2 regions of the Arsenophonus endosymbiont of Crataerina pallida genome follow, and region 1 is predicted to be linked to the other one. Evidence: riboswitches for the same ligand, from Rfam matches in the RefSeq annotation. Region 1 holds a riboswitch; the other holds the start of a gene.
What was found. A riboswitch is a leader RNA that binds a small molecule or an ion and turns the genes downstream of it on or off. The one in region 1 is predicted to bind magnesium.
Positions count from the first base shown of each region.

Region 2: it holds a riboswitch for magnesium, as region 1 does, so the genes downstream of both, AACL31_RS14605 (magnesium transporter) here and AACL31_RS00685 (porin) in region 1, are expected to answer to the same signal.

Region 1 covers NZ_OZ026540.1:120,288-129,317, reverse strand. The annotation lists gene AACL31_RS00710 (hypothetical protein) at 1-403, shown strand, start outside; gene AACL31_RS00705 (transferrin-binding protein-like solute binding protein) at 435-686, shown strand; gene AACL31_RS00700 (hypothetical protein) at 748-1,104, shown strand; gene AACL31_RS00695 (LysR family transcriptional regulator) at 1,232-1,897, shown strand; gene AACL31_RS00690 (hypothetical protein) at 1,930-2,139, shown strand; M-box (ykoK) riboswitch at 2,270-2,439, shown strand; gene AACL31_RS00685 (porin) at 2,783-3,778, shown strand; gene AACL31_RS00680 (lysozyme inhibitor LprI family protein) at 3,897-4,313, opposite strand; partial or broken gene potE (putrescine-ornithine antiporter) at 4,505-5,835, opposite strand; gene speF (ornithine decarboxylase SpeF) at 5,912-8,071, opposite strand; gene speFL (leader peptide SpeFL) at 8,341-8,448, opposite strand; partial or broken gene rimO (30S ribosomal protein S12 methylthiotransferase RimO) at 8,748-9,030, shown strand, end outside.
Region 2 covers NZ_OZ026540.1:2,718,331-2,727,360, reverse strand. The annotation lists partial or broken gene AACL31_RS14620 (cytochrome b) at 49-619, shown strand; gene AACL31_RS14615 (YceI family protein) at 636-1,214, shown strand; gene AACL31_RS14610 (DUF6694 family lipoprotein) at 1,512-1,859, shown strand; M-box (ykoK) riboswitch at 2,033-2,205, shown strand; partial or broken gene AACL31_RS14605 (magnesium transporter) at 2,279-3,343, shown strand; gene AACL31_RS14600 (SprT family zinc-dependent metalloprotease) at 3,370-3,918, opposite strand; gene metK (methionine adenosyltransferase) at 4,109-5,263, opposite strand; gene speA (biosynthetic arginine decarboxylase) at 5,919-7,826, shown strand; gene speB (agmatinase) at 7,975-8,898, shown strand.

The DNA of each region.
Region 1 (9,030 bases):
TAGCCATGCAGCAACTGGTTTTAATCAATCAAATACCGCTCATGGCAATTCTCTGAGTGTTGGTAAAATGGAACAAGCCTCTAATGGCTTTCATAAAGCCGAGATAGGTGATCCAGCTATTGGTTTATCTGAATTACATGGCGGTAATAAAATTGGCTTTCCCGGTTTGATAATGTACTCTGATAAAGATGATAATAACGTTTATCAGCTTGGTGGTACAAGCGATTCCCACCACCCTAATATGGGATTATTTGCATTCGCTAAACTCGACGATATTGATGTTTTCTTCGGTGAATGGGCGCAAACTAGTGATATGTCTTCTTCCTCTCACACCACTTACTATGCAGGTAAATATATTACGGCAAATATGCCAACCGCAGGTACCGCCACCTATACTATTTAAAGGGTTTAACGATTATTCTAACTATGGCTTGATGACTGGTGAATTAACCGCCGATTTTGTGCAAAACAGCCTAAAAGGGTCATTCAGTCATAGCGCATTAACCATGAATATTGATGCAAATATTAATGGTAATGGCTCTTTCAGTGGAAAAGCTTCAGCCAATTCAATTGAAGGAACAACTAAAGGCCACTTTTTTGGTGCAGATGCCAAACATATAGCCGGTATTACCCAATTTAACGATAATCATGAATTAGATACTGCTTTTGGCGGTACTAAACAGTAATTTATTTTAAATTTTAAAAGAGCATGGAACTTCTATGCTCTTTTTTATTATGGAAATAAAAATGACTAACAAGAAACGATTAATCATAACACTATTTATTTCTTATTTTTTTCATATAAAATTAACTATCGCCAATTCATTAATAATAAATAATATACAAGTGAATAAAATAAAAAATAAGAATTATGTTACTAATATTTTTATTGCTATTAATAAAAAAGATTGGCAACAAGTTGAAAATCATTTAAATCAATTAATAAAAAATAATTATCATGATAAGAGTTTAATTTATTTTATGCAGGGTTTGTTGTCATATAAAAATCGAGAACTTCAATCTGCTATACATTATTTATCACAGGCAATAACAATAAATCCTCACTTTACCCGCGCCAAGCTCGATTTAAGTTATATATATTAAATATTATTGAAAATTTAATTTCAGAAAAATATTTGCTAATGTCAGATTATCATAATATTTGATTATAAATTGTTAGAAATTAATTTTAGTTACATAACTATTCTATAAAACATACAGCGGAGCAGTAATGAAAAAATTTTTACCACAATTAGAAAATAAAATGCTGATGGCGTTTGTCGCCGCTGCTGAATCAGGTAATTTTTTACAGGCTGGGATACTATTAAATAAGTCTAAAACAACAATCAGTCGTTGGATAAATGAATTCGAGTTTATATTAGGATATACGTTATTTGATAAACGCTCGAATGGTTCTGTATTGGATATAAATAGTAATGGTAAAATTTTATTACCAAAGGTTAAAATGTTTTTGTTATCTTTGCAAAAACTAGAAAAGTTTTCTTTTGCTTTAAATAATCATAAAGAGCCAGCGGTCATTAGATTAGCATTTAATCAGCTGATTCCAGAAGAAGCGATTGCTGATGTAATATTAAAATTAAAGAGCGAATTTCCTGCTGTTGAAATATATATTGTGCATGCAGATTTATTTGATGTTGAATTTACCCTTAATAGTAATAAAGCAGATTTTGTTTTAGGCTTACAATGTGTTGAGATATATAACAACATTAATGCCCAAGTGGTTGGTGATATTCAAATGATGTTAGTCGCTGATCCAGCCCATCCGTTGACGAGAGAAGAACCGAAAATAGTTTATCTTCAGAAACAGTCATTTATCCTTCATTACAAGGTAAAGTCGATGATGAGCGATATCATTTTTTGCCTTATTCAGAAATGATGTTAACCACGGATTATTATTCGTGTGTAAAATTGGCTGAAAAAGGATTAGGTATTACTTATATTCCTGACCATATGGCAATTAATTCTATTTTGGCAAAAAAATTAAAAGAGATAAAAGTAGACAAAAATGAAGTTAATAATATTCATTCATTAATGTTATATTACCGTGCAGATTATAGTTATTTTACCATATCTGCGATTTTAAGCTCAGGATTAAAGGAGTGGTTTGGTTATCATTAAATGATGAGTACTGTTTGTTGTTAGGTTTTATCATAAAATAGATAACATAATTAAATAAAACATAAACAAACTATCAATGTGATATTTTTTCCCAATTTTTTGCGCATATAATACGCGCTCATTCGAAAGTGTTATATCTCGTTAGGCGAGGCTCCTATACAAACACAAGTTGCTGATCTCACGACGTCGAGAGACGCCCAAGGTTAGGACAAGGCAGATCGGATTAAGGTTTGCCTCAAAGTAACTTCCTTTCATAGGATACGTTGTATAGTGCTAAAACTAAGACGATTGGGATAGTGTTCTATGCTCTTTCATCTGGTCGCCCCTATAGATGAGATTTATTATAGGGTAATCTATATGTTTTTATTTTTGACATTCATTGGGCAAAGTATTTTCTTAGCTAGATTTATTTATATCTCTCTTCTTTCTCCTATACCGATAAATTAATCGATTATTTTATTTGTTTTCAAATGACATGCAGTGATTATCAATAATCACTAATTAGACAATGCCTATTTGAAATATTGGCATGGTGTTCTATTCATCAATTTTTTTTATCTGTATTGAGATAAGTATTATGTTTTCTTTTCGTAAAAATAAATCAGCCAGTTTAATTTTTTTCTGTTTTTATATTCCCGGGGCTATGGCAGTAGATATTTATGATAAGCAAGGTAGTCGAATCGCGGTTAATGGTGAGATTGAATCTAAACTAATGAGCTCTAAAGATCAGGATCAAGATGGTAATGAGATTAAAGTAAAACTGGGTTTAGAATTAGAGAGTCAGCTTACCGATTCTGCTAGTGGTTTTGCCAAATTTGAGCATGAAACCGAACTACATGGCGGAGAAGGGGATAAGAGTAACGAGTCAAAGAATAATTTGGCGTTTGCCGGATTAAAATATGATACTCACCATATCGATTTTGGTCGTAATTATGGTGTTATTTTTGATGTTGCTTCTTATACTGATGGATTACCGTTTTTTGAAGGTGATTTCTTTTCTGATAGTGATATTTCAACCACTAAAGAGGCGAGTAATTTGCTGACTTATCGGCAAACTGATTTTTTTAATTTAGTTAAAGGTCTCAATTTTGCTTTGCAGTATCAAGGAAAAAACAGCAATAATGATGAGGTTCAGCATCAGAATGGTGAGGGTTGGGGAGCCAGTGTTAGTTATAACTTCAGCGATAATCTGCAAGCTACCATGGCCTATTTTCATTCGAAAAGAACTCAACAGCAGCAGATCCGGCCAGGTAAATCTGCCGAAATATGGGCGGTTGGTTTCAATTATGACGCTGAACCGGTCAAATTTGCTGGTTTATATTCCGAAAGCCGCAATATTCATTCCCACGAAGTCGATGATAATGTGGTGATCTTTGGTAAAGTTAGTACCATTGAGTTGCTAACTTCCTATACTTTTGCATCAGGTCTAGAGCCTGGAGTGGCTTATTTTTATTCACGTGCTGATAAAGCAGTAGATGTCGTTAATTATCTTAATATTTTTACTAATTATAATTTTAACGATAATTTTAAAGCCTACGCTGCTTATAAAGTTAATCTATTGAGAAATAGCCAACTAGGTAACGAATTAGAATTAGCTCGTGATAATGTTATTGGGATAGGGATGACTTATAGTTTTTAAATTTTATCCTTATTGCGGCAGGATCCTCTGTTAACCCTTATGGTAATTGCTAGTTATGTCTGTCGTTAGCGATTTAATGACAGACATAACTAAATTTATTTTTATTAACCAATAGTTATTAATTAGCTATTTCAGTGCTGGTTCTTAATTTAGTTAATTCCAGCGCTTTATTTTTAGTTAACTCAATTTTGTTGACCATCACAGCTATTCCCCAATAAGTTCCTTGCTGATTATCGTAAAAGTGGTTAATCGCTTCTAAGTTGAGATCACGATATTTTATCCATGCCAATTGCGATTTTTTCAATGCCACTTTGAATTGTGGGCTTAACTTTTTATCGGTGATTAATAATTGGTATTGCTTATTCAATTCGTTATCCCATAACTTTAACGCGTTTTGGTAGCAATCAATGCTATCAAGGGTTGATACGGTTGTTGGTTTCGCTAAACACTGTTCTAACGATTGTTCGATATTATGGCTATCGGCCAATACTAATTTACTGATAAATAACATGATAACTATCGTTAATTTTTTCATAGCATCAAATCTAATGGTTTATAGGAATTAATAATATATTAAGTATATCTGACAAGTTGGTGATTGAGTTATTAATATCAGTTAATGATCGATATTATGATTTAGTCTGAATAACCGGGTGATTATTGTAATCATATTAGCTTCCTCATCGCGTGGCGATGAGGAGGGTGTGAGTCAATTATATTAACCTATTATTTGCTATTGATGTTTTGATTGTTTTCCAGTTCGAAGCGTGGTGAAACGAAACCATAAAGTGTCCAGCCTAGGAATGTCGCAAGGGCACCCCACATAACGGCATCTTCCCCAGATGAATACAAGGCATAGAAACTATAGGCGGCGCCAATAAAAGCAACAATATTACCCATTTTGGCTTTCTGTGGATCAACATTAGCCACTTTTTGTAAGATGATCATGGTGGCCATAGAAAGAATATAAGGGATGATATTGGTTACAACTGCTAGGTTAACTAATACATTAAATTGTTTGTTTAATGATGGGCTAATGGTCATCAGCGCTAAGCCAGATTGAATAATGACAATAGTTAGCATACCTTTAACCGGCGCTTCTGCTTTATTAACAGCGGAGAATACTTTCGGAAAGTAGCCTGCATCTGATGATGATTTGAATACTTGCGCAATAGTAAACTGCCAACCCAGCAGAGAACCACAACATGACATAATCATTAGCGCCATGATGACTTTACCGACAGTCGGATTAAATATTTGTGCGAAGGCTAAGCCAAAGGGAGCCGTTGAGTTCGCTAAATCTAAATTGGGCACACAATACCGGCGATAACATTGGTGGATATGATATAGATGACTGCTGCACCTAGTGTGCCACCTAATACTGCAATAGGGACATTTTTCTCTGGGTTATCAACGGCTTCACTATTTGCACAAGCCGATTCCATACCGAGAAATGCCCACAGTGTCATGGCAATTGAGGAGCCAACAGCCTGAAAAAATGGAAAGTTATGTGGATTCCAGGAATTGATGTAGAGATCGGCTTTGAACCAGTACCAGCCAATAATGGAGATCCCCATAACTGGAATAATAACTCCCCAGACAGTAATACTACTTATTTGGCCAGTGATGTGCGCACCGCCAAAATTAGCAACGGTACAGATCCATAATACCGCGATGGTGGCGATACAGATGGCCAATGGCGTTAAGTTTGTCCCTAGTAGTTCCGCACCATAACCAACAGCAGAGATAGCAATCGCTACGTTGGCAATTAAGAGTGAGATCCCATAGGTGTAGTTAGCCATAAAGTTGCCAGATTTACCAAAGGTATATTCAGCGTAACCGCCCATTCCACCGCTGCGACGGCTGTACATGCCACACTTCGAAAAAGCGTAAGCCAGTGCCATCGAGCCGACTGCGGTAACGATCCATGAAAGGATCGATATGGTGCCAACTTCCGCTAATTTTGTCGGTAACATAATGATACCTGAGCCCATCATATTGACTGTAGTCAATATGGTTAGCTGTAGCACACTCATTTTATTTTTAGATACCTGCATTTTTTTCTCTCTTAACTCATAAGAAATCTTAGCTATTCAATCGGTAAAGATTTACTTATTGTGTAGTTATGCACGACTATTTAATGGCATAGCCATAAGCACGCATGCGGCCATCAGCATCGGTTTGCATATATACGCCTTGTAATTCAGGTGAAAAACCTGGGAATTGATTAATTCCTTCTTCTAGCGCTAGAAAATAGTTTTGTACTGCACCGCCCCAGACTTCTCCTGGTACAACACACAGTACGCCTGGTGGATAAGGCAGTGCGCCTTCGGCAGCAATCCGACCGCCGATGTTTTCAAGTGCAATCAATTCGACCTGGCCGCGGACAAATTGGATATTGGCTGCTTGCGGCAACATTTTGACGGCCGGAGAATGCGATTGACGAAACATCTCTTTTTGTAGCTGTTTGACGTTCAATTTGGCATATAAATCATGCATCTCTTGGCATAGCTGACGAATGGTATAGTGCTGATAGCGTTGTTGGTTGCTGCGGTAGAGGGTCGGTAAAACGTCGGCTAACGGTGCGTCGATTTCGAGTAATTGTTCAAAATGAGCAATTTGGGCCACCAGATGTTGCATTTTTGCCATCGATTCTGCCGGTGTTAGCAGAAATAGAATTGAGTTTAGATCGCATTTTTCAGGAATAATACCCTGTTCACGTAGGTAGTTTGCCAGGATCATTGCTGGTACCCCAAAGCTTTCGTAATTGCCGGTTTGGCTATTAATGCCGGGTGTTGTTAACATCAATTTACACGGATCAACAAAGTACTGATTTTCGGCGTAACCATCAAAGGAGTGCCAGCGTTCCCCTGGGGTAAATTTAAAGAAGCGTAAGTCATTAGCGATTTCATCGGTGTCATAGTCAGCCCAGGAACGGTTATCGACCAATTCAGGAATAAATGGGCGAATAAATTTACAGCAACTTAATAATAATTTGCGCGTTTCGATACCTGTTTTTACGCAATCCATCCATAGCCGTTTGCCACTTTCACCGGCATGCATTTTGGCATTAACATCTAAAGCGGCAAATAGCGGGTAGAACGGGCTGGTGGAAGCGTGCATCATAAAGGCGTTATTTAAGCGTTTATGATTGACATAACGTTGTTGCCCTTTGATATGACTGTCTTTTTTATGGATTTGAGAAGTTTGTGAGAAACCCGCTTGTTGTTTGTGAACCGATTGAGTGACCAAAATACCAGGATCATTTTCATTGAGTTCCAACAGTAATGGTGAACAGTCCTTCATCATTGGAATAAATTGTTCATAACCAACCCAGGTAGAATCAAATAAAATATAGTCACAAAGATGGCTGATTTTATCGACAATTTGGCGTGCATTGTAAATTGTTCCGTCATAAGTTCCAAGTTGGATCACCGCCAGGCGAAATGGACGTTTTTGCGCGGCATGCTCAGGTGAAGTTTTTTTGATTAGCTCAAGCAAATAATCTTCATTAAAGCAGTGAGCATCGATGCCCCCGATAAAGCCAAATGGATTGCGGGCGGTTTCTAAATAGATTGGTGTTGCACCTGCCTGGATCAGCGCACCATGGTGATTAGATTTATGGTTGTTGCGATCAAATAACACTAAATCCCCAGGTGCTAGCAGGGCATTTAATACCACTTTGTTGGCAGAAGAGGTGCCGTTTAAAACAAAGTAGGTTTTATCGGCATTAAACACTTTTGCTGCATATTGTTGGGCATTACAGGGTACACCTTCATGGAACAATAGGTCGCCCATCGAAACGTCAGCATTACAGAGATCTGAACGAAATAAATTTTCGCCAAAATAGTTAACGAATAAATTACCTAATGGATGACGCCGAAAGAATGCTCCTCCTTGATGGCCTGGGCAATCGAAAGCGGTATAGCCTTGTTCGACATATTTTTTTAGTTTACCAAAGAAAGGTGAAAGCAAACTTTGCTCATATTTTTGTGCCGCAGTTTCTAATTGCTTAGCATATAACTGGCTATTGTCTTTGTTAAGATCAATAACACCAGCCAGGCAAGAAAGGGTATCAGCCGGAATAACTTGATTGTGATTAATTAGCGCAAAGATAGGCTGATCAAAACTATTTTGTTTAATGGTATCGAGTCCACCTTGTTGAATATCTTCTAGCGAGATGATAATCGCAGCAACATCAGTAAAGTCAGTATCAAAGATATTAACAAAGTTACGCTGGCTATCAATATAGTCACTGATATCAAAACTGGTGGCTAGTTTATATTGTTCCATTTTATTTCCTATAAATTCAGACAATAGAATTGCTGCCAAAATGGATGAACATCTATTTTGGTGTATTTCTTATTTACAATTGAATTAAGCTGAATTTAATTTAGCTTAAAGCAATAAGTCATTTTGTTAGATTAATTAATCTAAATGCGCTGACTGACAAGTATGAATAGTTAATGCAATAGACATGATTTGTTTAAATCAATAGCATGACTATTTTGGGGGAATGACGATCCATACAGTAAGAACAGCAGCATGGATGTCGAAAAGGATCACCTGTGGGTGCAGAAACGTTCAAAACTGAAACATGAGCGATGGCAAAACATCATTAGATGGGTTGTTCGTCTTATATGCGGCCAAAGCCGATTGTTATTTTCCATTTTTGCACTTTCTAAAACGCAGTTTGTTATGTGATGTATTTTTATCAATATAAATTAATAAAATAATTAAATAATGATGTTAATCAAAATTAGTATAAAAAATTTTTTATTTATTGGCTGTTGCTTTATTTTATCTGCATTTATCAATCATTTTGGTTAAAATTTTATTATTAATAATCAATATGACAGTTTGTGATGCCTATTTATGTGCATCGCAAAGCTAATTGTACAATTTAGTTTTTTCAATGTTAAAATAACTTTTTTATTCAATTAATATTACAACATAGATCCTATCCTTTATGAGCAATGAACAACGTGTCCCAACAATAGGATTTTTATCATTAGGCTGCCCGAAAAATTTGGTCGATTCTGAAAGAATTTTGACTGAATTGCGCACGGATGGTTATCAAATTGTAGCTAGTTATGATGATGCTGATCTGGTTATTGTTAATACCTGTGGTTTTATCGATAGCGCAGTACAAGAATCATTGGAAGCTATTGGTGAAGCATTAAATGAAAATGGTAAAGTGATCGTAACCGGCTGTCTGGGAGCTAAAGAAGATCAAATTCGTGAAGTACATC
Region 2 (9,030 bases), 1.3 Mb from region 1:
CAAAATTGACTATTATTATTCTAAATCTTTAACGAAAGGAATATTGATATGCTTTGGAAGAATACCTCAACCCAGTTTGGGCATATATCAATTTTAATTCACTGGTTGGTTGCGCTTACTGTTTATGGAATGTTTGCGTTGGGGCTTTGGATGGTATCTTTAAATTATTATGACGCTTGGTATCACAAAGCGCCAGAAATTCATAAGAGCATCGGTTTTGTTTTATTTTTGCTGATGGTATTTCGTGTTCTATGGCGATTTATTTCACCGCCACCTAAGCCATTAGATAGTTATAGCAATTTAGTAAAAATAAATTCTACTCTTGTCCAATTTTCCCTTTATTTACTTTTATTTGGCATATTATTTAGTGGTTATTTAATTTCTACTGCCGATGGTCAGCCTATTTCAATATTTGGTTATTTTGACATCCCGGCAATATGGTCAGATGAGGGAATGTAGGCGGATAATGCAGGCGGATAATGCAGGTGTTATACATCTTTATTTGGCTTGGACACTTATTATTCTTTCTATTCTTCATGCGATTGCAGCATTAAAACATCATCTTATTGATGGTGATGTGACCTTAAAACGCATGCTTGGAATTCATTCAAGAAAATAACTTGTTGGAGATAGTTATGTTGAAAAAATTTTTTTTGGCTTTAGTAACCACAATTTTGCTATCGAGCGTTAATTCAGCAATAGCTGCTAATTATAAAATTGATAATGAAGGTCAACACGCTTTTGTCCAGTTTCGCATTCAACACTTAGGTTACAGTTGGGTTTATGGTAGTTTTAAGAATTTTGCCGGTAATTTTACGTTTGATGAAAAGAATCCACAAAATGATCAGGTTAAGGTGGTAATTAATACTGCAAGTATTGATACTAATCATGCTGAACGTGATAAGCATTTGCGCAGTGCAGATTTTTTTAATGTAAAAAAATATCCAGAGGCAACTTTTATTTCAACTAAGGTCAGTCAAGTCAAGGGGGCTTATCATATCGAAGGGCAGCTGACGTTAAATGGTGTAACAAAACCTATAGTCCTTAATGCTATCTTAATGGGTAAAGGTGACGATCCATGGGGTGGCTATCGTGTTGGCTTTGAGGCAACGGGAAAAATTAAATTGAAAGATTTTAACTTTAAAAAAGATCTTGGGCCAAAATCGCAACAAGCTGAACTTATTATTTCTCTTGAAGGTGTTAAATTACCATAAAATAAAAGTAATACTGAAAGAGCCAATATTGGCTCTTTCAATTATGTTGAAAAGTAACATTATATTAAGAAAATTATTTTTAATTTATGACTAGTTGATGAATAAAGTCACTTGATTATAATTAAAGTTTATTTTATTCGGTAACAATTGATAAGCAATCAAGTATGGCTGTTAATTTTTTACCAGCAGTATGAAAATTTTTTTTACAATTATTCTATTTAAATTTTCATCATATTTAAGTTTATTGGTTTTGATTTTGCTATGCTGATAATTAAAACAGAGAGAAGGGCGTTATATATGAGATTTAATCTATTAATTTTCTTCATCAATTTTTTGTTATTGGGCTGTGATCAACAATTAAAACTAAATGGCGAAAATAAACAATTATTACGTTCTTCTATTGCCGAAGTACGAGATTCTCTCTCTTTTGAAAAACAGCAACAATTTGATGAAGCTATTGATATTACTATGTTTAATAGCATTAATTTTGATGAGTATCGTCAACTTGGTGAAATAGCTGCCGCTCGGGCATTGGAAAAACGGATTTGCCGAACGTTAGACGGTAAAATAGCAGAGCAAGTTATTAATGAAGCAAAAACGATAAAAATAGATCGTCTGGCATTTGATGAAAATTTGCTTTTTTAATTAAATAACTTACGATTTTAAATATTATTTTTGTTTATTAACTCTGCCGATTGATTTTATTATTTATCAACTTAAACAAAAGCTAAACCATATGTAATGCTATAATTGGAAAAGCTATTTATCTTCATTATAATCCGCCCGAGTTAATATTATTTTTTAATATTAAGCACGGTGCAGTATCTCGTTAGGCGAGGCTCCTATACAAACATAGGTTGCTGATCTGACGACGTCGAGAGACGCCCAAGATCAGGACAGGATATATCGAGTCAAGGTGTATCCCCATGTAACTTCCTGCTATTTTCAGGATACGTTGTATAGTGCTAAAACTGAGACGTTGAGATAGCTTAATATTCTCGCATCTAGTTTTGCCCTTATATTGAGAACTGTTTGCAGTTTATAACAGTGATAGGGTTTCGAAAATGAAGTTAACATCCCTACAAAAAACGGCTCCCAATGTGGTGTGTCCGGCCAATAGTCCTACAGAAAATTTCAATGAGCAACATCATAATAAATTTGATGAAGTGAAAGTTAGTGCATATATGAGCCAATCTTATATTGCAGTTTCTATGAATGATTCTGTTGCTGCTATTAAAAATAATCTGGCTAATATAATTACCGGCGATCGAATCCCGACTTATCTTTATGTAATTGATAAAAATAAATATCTGAATGGTTTGTTATTAATGAAAACATTATTAACCTCATCAGATGAATTATTTGTATCAGATATTATGCAATGTGATTTTTTTTCTGTTTCACCAGATCAATCACGAGAAGAAGTGTTTGCTCTTCTCAATCATTGTGATGTTGATTCTATTCCGGTTGTGGAGTTTTCTAAACTAAAAGGGGTATTACGTGCTCAAGACATCACTGAATTAATTGAGGATGAGAATACCCAAGATGCACATCTACAAGGCGCCACGCTACCTTTAGAAGTGCCTTATATGTCAACCAGCCCAATAACATTATGGCGTAAACGTGTTGTTTGATTATTGATGCTATTTGTGGCTGAAGCTTATACAGGCACAGTATTGAAAGCTTTTTCTGATCAGTTGGAATCTGCCATTTCATTAGCTTTCTTTATTCCTTTATTAATTGGCACCGGCGGTAATAGTGGTACTCAGATAACTTCTACTTTAGTGCGAGCAATGGCATTAGGGGAAGTCAGTTTACGTAATTTAGGTGCTGTGCTTAAAAAAGAGATATCTACATCATTTTTAGTGGCACTAACGATAGGTTGTGTTGGCATATTTCGTGCCTGGATCTTGGACGTAGGCTATCAAGTTACCCTGGTTGTCGGTTTGACTATGATGGCAATTACTGTGTGGAGTGCGATTGTTTCTTCGATTATTCCAATGGTACTGAAACGATTGAATATTGATCCTGCGATTGTTTCTGCTCCCTTTATTGCAACTTTTATTGATGGCACAGGATTAATTATTTACTTTGAAATTGCTAAGATGATTATGACTGATTTAGCTTGATCAACAAAGGAGAGTGATTCGCTCTCCTATTGATTTTGCCAAACAAGATATTGACCACATTTTTTGCAAATATACTCCCTTTTCCCGAGTTGGATTTTGTTGTGCCGCCGCAGGGTTAATTGATGGGATAGGTCGCACTTGCAATGGTAATGGTAATGGTAATGGTAATGGTAATGGTAATGGTAATGGTAATGAAAAGTCTGCTTATGAATTGAGGTTAATGCAAACTGATGTGTTCTCTGTGGTGGAGCATCAAGGATTATTGCCATCATCCATTTCCATTCTTTACCATGAGGAGCTGTTTTGCCAAAACAGTGATATACCAATAAATGGGCTAACTCATGTGGAATAACTTGATTGATAAAAATTTCACCATTTTCAATCAGTAAAATGGGGTTAAGACGTATTTCCCACGCCTCCAGGTGAGCACTACCAGCGATGGTTCCTCGTTGTCGGTAATTAATCAACGGTTCTGTAAAGGTTTTTCCCAATTTGGTACTCGCTGTAGCCAGTTTGTTGCGCAATACTCGCATGACAATCTGTTGTAAAGCGATAGGTACTCGATGTGATTTCATACTATTAATATAGTTAAATGGGCTAAGCGTGAGCTTAGAACAAAAGTAATTAATTTATTATAGTATTTTTTAAATAATCGTTAAAAAAGTTTAATAACTAATTGCTATTTTTGCATAGTTCTAAAATAACAAAAGGGAAAGTTATCTAACTGTCCCTTTGCTGTTTTAACAAGATAAAATCGACGATTAGTTAGTTAAAACCGACGGCTGCGCGAAGTTCAGCAACTTTATCTGTTTTTTCCCATGGGAATTGAGAGCGGCCAAAATGTCCATACGCTGCAGTTTGACGGTAAATAGGCTGTAATAAATTGAGCATTTTGACTAGACCATAAGGACGTAAGTCAAAGATTTCATGCACTAAATGAACCAGCGTTTCATTGGCTATTTTTTCAGTACCGAAAGTTTCGATCATGATGGATGTCGGTTCAGCGATACCAATCGCATAAGAAATTTGAATTTCACAGCGATCAGCAAGTCCCGCGGCAACAATATTCTTTGCTACGTAGCGCGCTGCATAGGCAGCAGAACGATCGACTTTAGACGGATCTTTGCCAGAAAAAGCCCCGCCACCATGGCGAGCCATGCCACCGTAAGTATCGACAATAATTTTACGGCCAGTTAAACCACAATCACCCATTGGACCGCCTATAACAAAACGACCTGTTGGATTAATAAAATAGTTAGTATTTTGCTGTAACCATTCTGTCGGTAATACTGGCTTAATAATTTCTTCCATTACCGCTTCTGATAAGGTGTCTTGGCTAATTTCTTCAGAATGCTGAGTAGATAAGACAATAGTATCAATGCCCACTATTTTATTATTTTCATATTGGAAAGTGATTTGGCTTTTAGCATCTGGACGTAACCAGGGCAAAGTACCATTTTTTCGCACTTCGGCTTGGCGTTCGACTAAGCGGTGAGCATAAGTAATTGGTGCTGGCATAAGAACATCGGTTTCGTTATTAGCGTAACCAAACATGATTCCTTGATCGCCTGCGCCTTGTTCTAAAGGATTTGCACGATCGACTCCTTGATTAATATCAGGAGATTGTTTGCCAATTGCACTGATAACAGCACAGGAATTGGCATCAAAACCCATATCGGAGCTGGTATAGCCAATTTCGTGTATCGTGCGCCGCGTAATTTCTTCAATATCTACCCAGGCGCTGGTCGTAATTTCACCGCCAACCATTACCATACCTGTTTTTACATAGGTTTCACATGCAACGCGTGCTTTTGGATCCTGCTCAAGAATTGCATCAAGAACTGCGTCTGAAATTTGATCTGCAATTTTATCAGGATGACCTTCTGACACTGATTCAGAAGTGAAAAGAAGTGTGGTCATAGATGTTTTATTACCTTAAAAATTCGGAGAAACTGAATCAGATGTATTACCATCCAGACGTCTATTCTAATGTTAATTTTGCGCTATTGCTAGCTGTTTTTTATCTTTGTTGATGGCAAAAATCTGATTTGCTAGATATAGATAAATATGTTGATGTTTTATTCAATTTGATTTTGCATTTTTCTTATAATAAAGGTATAAACAGCGCGATAACTGATGAACCTTTTTTCTCATCAGGCGTTATGCGGTAGTATCGGTATTGATACTACTTCTCAATTTAAAATGGTTACGTTCTGAGGCTGAATGTTATAACCATGTTTTGAGGTGAATGGGTAATGTTCCATTATCAGCAAATAGCAAATTACCAATCATCACAGCTTAATGTCTGTGTAGCCGCTTCTATTTCCTTTCTCTATATTATGGCTTCTAGTCGAAATTATAGGTCGTACTCGAGACAGACTAAAATCATTCATTGATAAGTTGTTTTGCAACTATTAAATAACAGAATGATTGCTGAGTTGCCATCAATCCTTTTTTAATAAAATAAGAGTTATTGCTGTTTCCTGAAATTTTAAAATTTGCACAGAATATTATCTCATTAGATAGGATATGTTGGGGAAAAAGTGAAGCTCATACTCCATTTCAGGAGATAAGTATGAATAACAATATCGCGCGTAAAATGCAACAAACTTATAATATTACATATTGGGGAGGCGGCTATTACCAGGTTAATGAACAAGGTAATATTACTGTGTGTCCTAATCTTGACCAACCAGACGCGAAAATTGATTTAGCCGCCTTAGTTGAACAAGTACAGGAAGAACAGCAACATCTACGTTTGCCGGCCCTGTTTTGTTTTCCGCAAATTTTACAACATCGACTGCGGTCAATTAATGCTGCATTTGAACGGGCGCGTCGTGATTATGGCTATCAAGGTGATTACTTTCTTGTCTACCCAATTAAGGTAAATCAGCAGCGGCGAGTGATTGAAACTTTAGCGAGATCAGGAGAACCTTTAGGTTTAGAAGCCGGCTCCAAAGCAGAATTAATGGCTGTATTAGCGCATGCAGGTATGACGAAATCAGTGATTGTTTGTAATGGCTATAAAGATCGGGAATATATTCGTTTAGCGTTGATCGGCGAAAAGCTTGGCCATAAAGTCTACTTAGTGATTGAAAAAATGACTGAAATTGCCCTAGTTTTGGATGAAGCTAAAAGGTTAGATGTTATTCCTCGTTTGGGAGTACGAGCGCGTTTGGCGTCACAAGGTTCGGGTAAATGGCAAGCGAGTGGTGGTGAGAAATCAAAATTTGGTTTGGCCGCGGCTCAGGTTTTGCAGTTGATTGATACATTAAGAAGTGAAGGGCGTCTGAAAAGTTTGCAATTATTACATTTCCATTTAGGTTCTCAGATATCTAATATTCGCGATATTGCCACAGGCGCTAGAGAGGCAGCTCGTTTTTATGTTGAGTTACATAAATTAGGTGTCAAAATTGAGTGTTTTGATGTTGGTGGTGGTCTTGGGGTTGATTATGAGGGGACTCGGTCGCAATCGGATTGTTCTGTCAACTATGGTTTAAATGAATACGCCAATAATGTTATCTGGGCGATAGGTGAAGCTTGTGATGAACATGGGTTAGAGCATCCAACGGTGATCACTGAATCTGGTCGAGCGTTAACCGCGCATCATACCGTATTAGTTTCCAATATAATTGGTGTTGAACGTAATGAATTTACTAAGATCACGCCACCACCGAAAGATACCGAATTATCGCTGATTTCCCTGTGGGAGACATGGAATGAAATGCAACAGGGAAATAGCCGTTCATTACGTGAATGGCTGCATGATAGTCAACTTTCGTTATATGATGTGCATACCCAATATGCCCATGGCATGTTAAATTTGACAGAGCGTGCTTGGGCTGAAGAGCTTTATCTTAATATTTGTCGTCGTATTCAGCAGGATTTAGATCCCAGTAATCGAGCTCATCGTCCTATTATCGATGAGTTACAAGAGCGAATGGCTGATAAGTTATATGTTAACTTTTCGTTATTTCAATCTATGCCGGATGCCTGGGGTATTGACCAACTTTTTCCAGTATTACCGATTCAAGGATTAAATGCGCCATTAGAACGGCGGGCGGTTTTATTAGATATTACCTGTGATTCGGATGGTATTATTGATCACTATATCGATGGTGATGGTATCGCTGCTACTATGCCGATGCCTAATTATGATCCGGAAGAGCCGCCAATGATAGGCTTTTTTATGGTCGGTGCTTATCAAGAAATATTAGGCAATATGCATAATTTGTTTGGCGATACAGCAGCGATTGACGTCTATATTGATAATTCAGGTGAAGTCAGGTATTTACAAAGTGAAGAGGGAGATTCGGTGGCGGATATGCTCCATTACGTCAAGCTTGATCCTAACATGTTATTGACGCTTTTTCGTGATCAAGTCAATAGTAAAGATTTGACGAAAAGTTTAAAGGAGCAGTTTCTGGCTGAATTTGAAACAGGATTATATGGTTATACCTATTTAGAAGGTGAGTCAATATAAGTTAGCCAAGGTTATTGAGCGATAAGGGAATAAATCTTAACCGGTGCATCGTCAATCTCGTCCTTTAAGACAGGGAGGATGCCAGGCAGAAGCGCAGTAGCCTTAATAGTGAAAGTTATTCACTAATAAACAGTTTGAGATAAATTATATGATCAATAATACATTAAATAATCAAGAAGATAACTCTTTGGTTTCTAATGCCTTTGGTTTCATGCGTTTTCCACTCCATTTTTCACCTTATGATAGTGATGCACAATGGGTGATCACCGGTGTTCCCTTTGATATGGCGACATCAGGTCGGGCGGGCAGCCGTCATGGGCCGGCTGCTATTCGACAGGTATCAGCAAACCTGGCATGGGAGGGTAAACGTTGGCCATGGCAGTTTGATCTCAACGATCAGTTAAAAGTAGTTGATTGCGGAGATCTGGTATTTGCTTTTGGTGATGCACAGGGTATGAGCGATAAGTTGCAGGCACATATCGAAAAGTTATTGGCATCCGGCAAAAGATGTTTAACCTTTGGTGGTGATCACTTTGTCACGTTACCTTTACTGCGTGCACACGCAAAGCATTTTGGCCCCATGGCGTTGGTTCATTTTGACGCTCATACCGATACTTATAGTAATGGCAGTCAATTTGATCATGGTACCATGTTTTACCATGCGCCAAATGAAGGATTAATTGATGCCACACACTCAATTCAGATTGGTATTCGGACCGAATATGATAAGCACAATGGCTTTACAGTGTTGGATGCAGCTTATGTGAATGACGCACCGCTGGAAGATATTATTGCTCAGATAAGGTCGACAGTGGGTGAATTACCGGTTTATTTGACCTTTGACATTGATTGTCTGGATCCTGCCTTTGCGCCCGGTACAGGAACGCCGGTTGTCGGAGGGTTAACCAGTGATCGTGCCTTAAAGTTGTTGCGAGCTTTACAACCATTGAACATTGTTGGCATGGATATTGTGGAAGTTGCTCCGGCTTATGATCAGTCACAAATTACAGCCTTAGCGGCGGCTACCATCGCACTGGATATGCTTTATATTCAGGCTAGCAAAAAGCGTTAACTAATCTATATAATTTTGCAACCAAAATGTGCCATTTATGGCACATTTTTATTTGCGCTTAAGTCAACTAATTATCCATCAAATTGAATGAATATTAGTTAAGACATGCAATCAATCTGAATTTATTTTTTA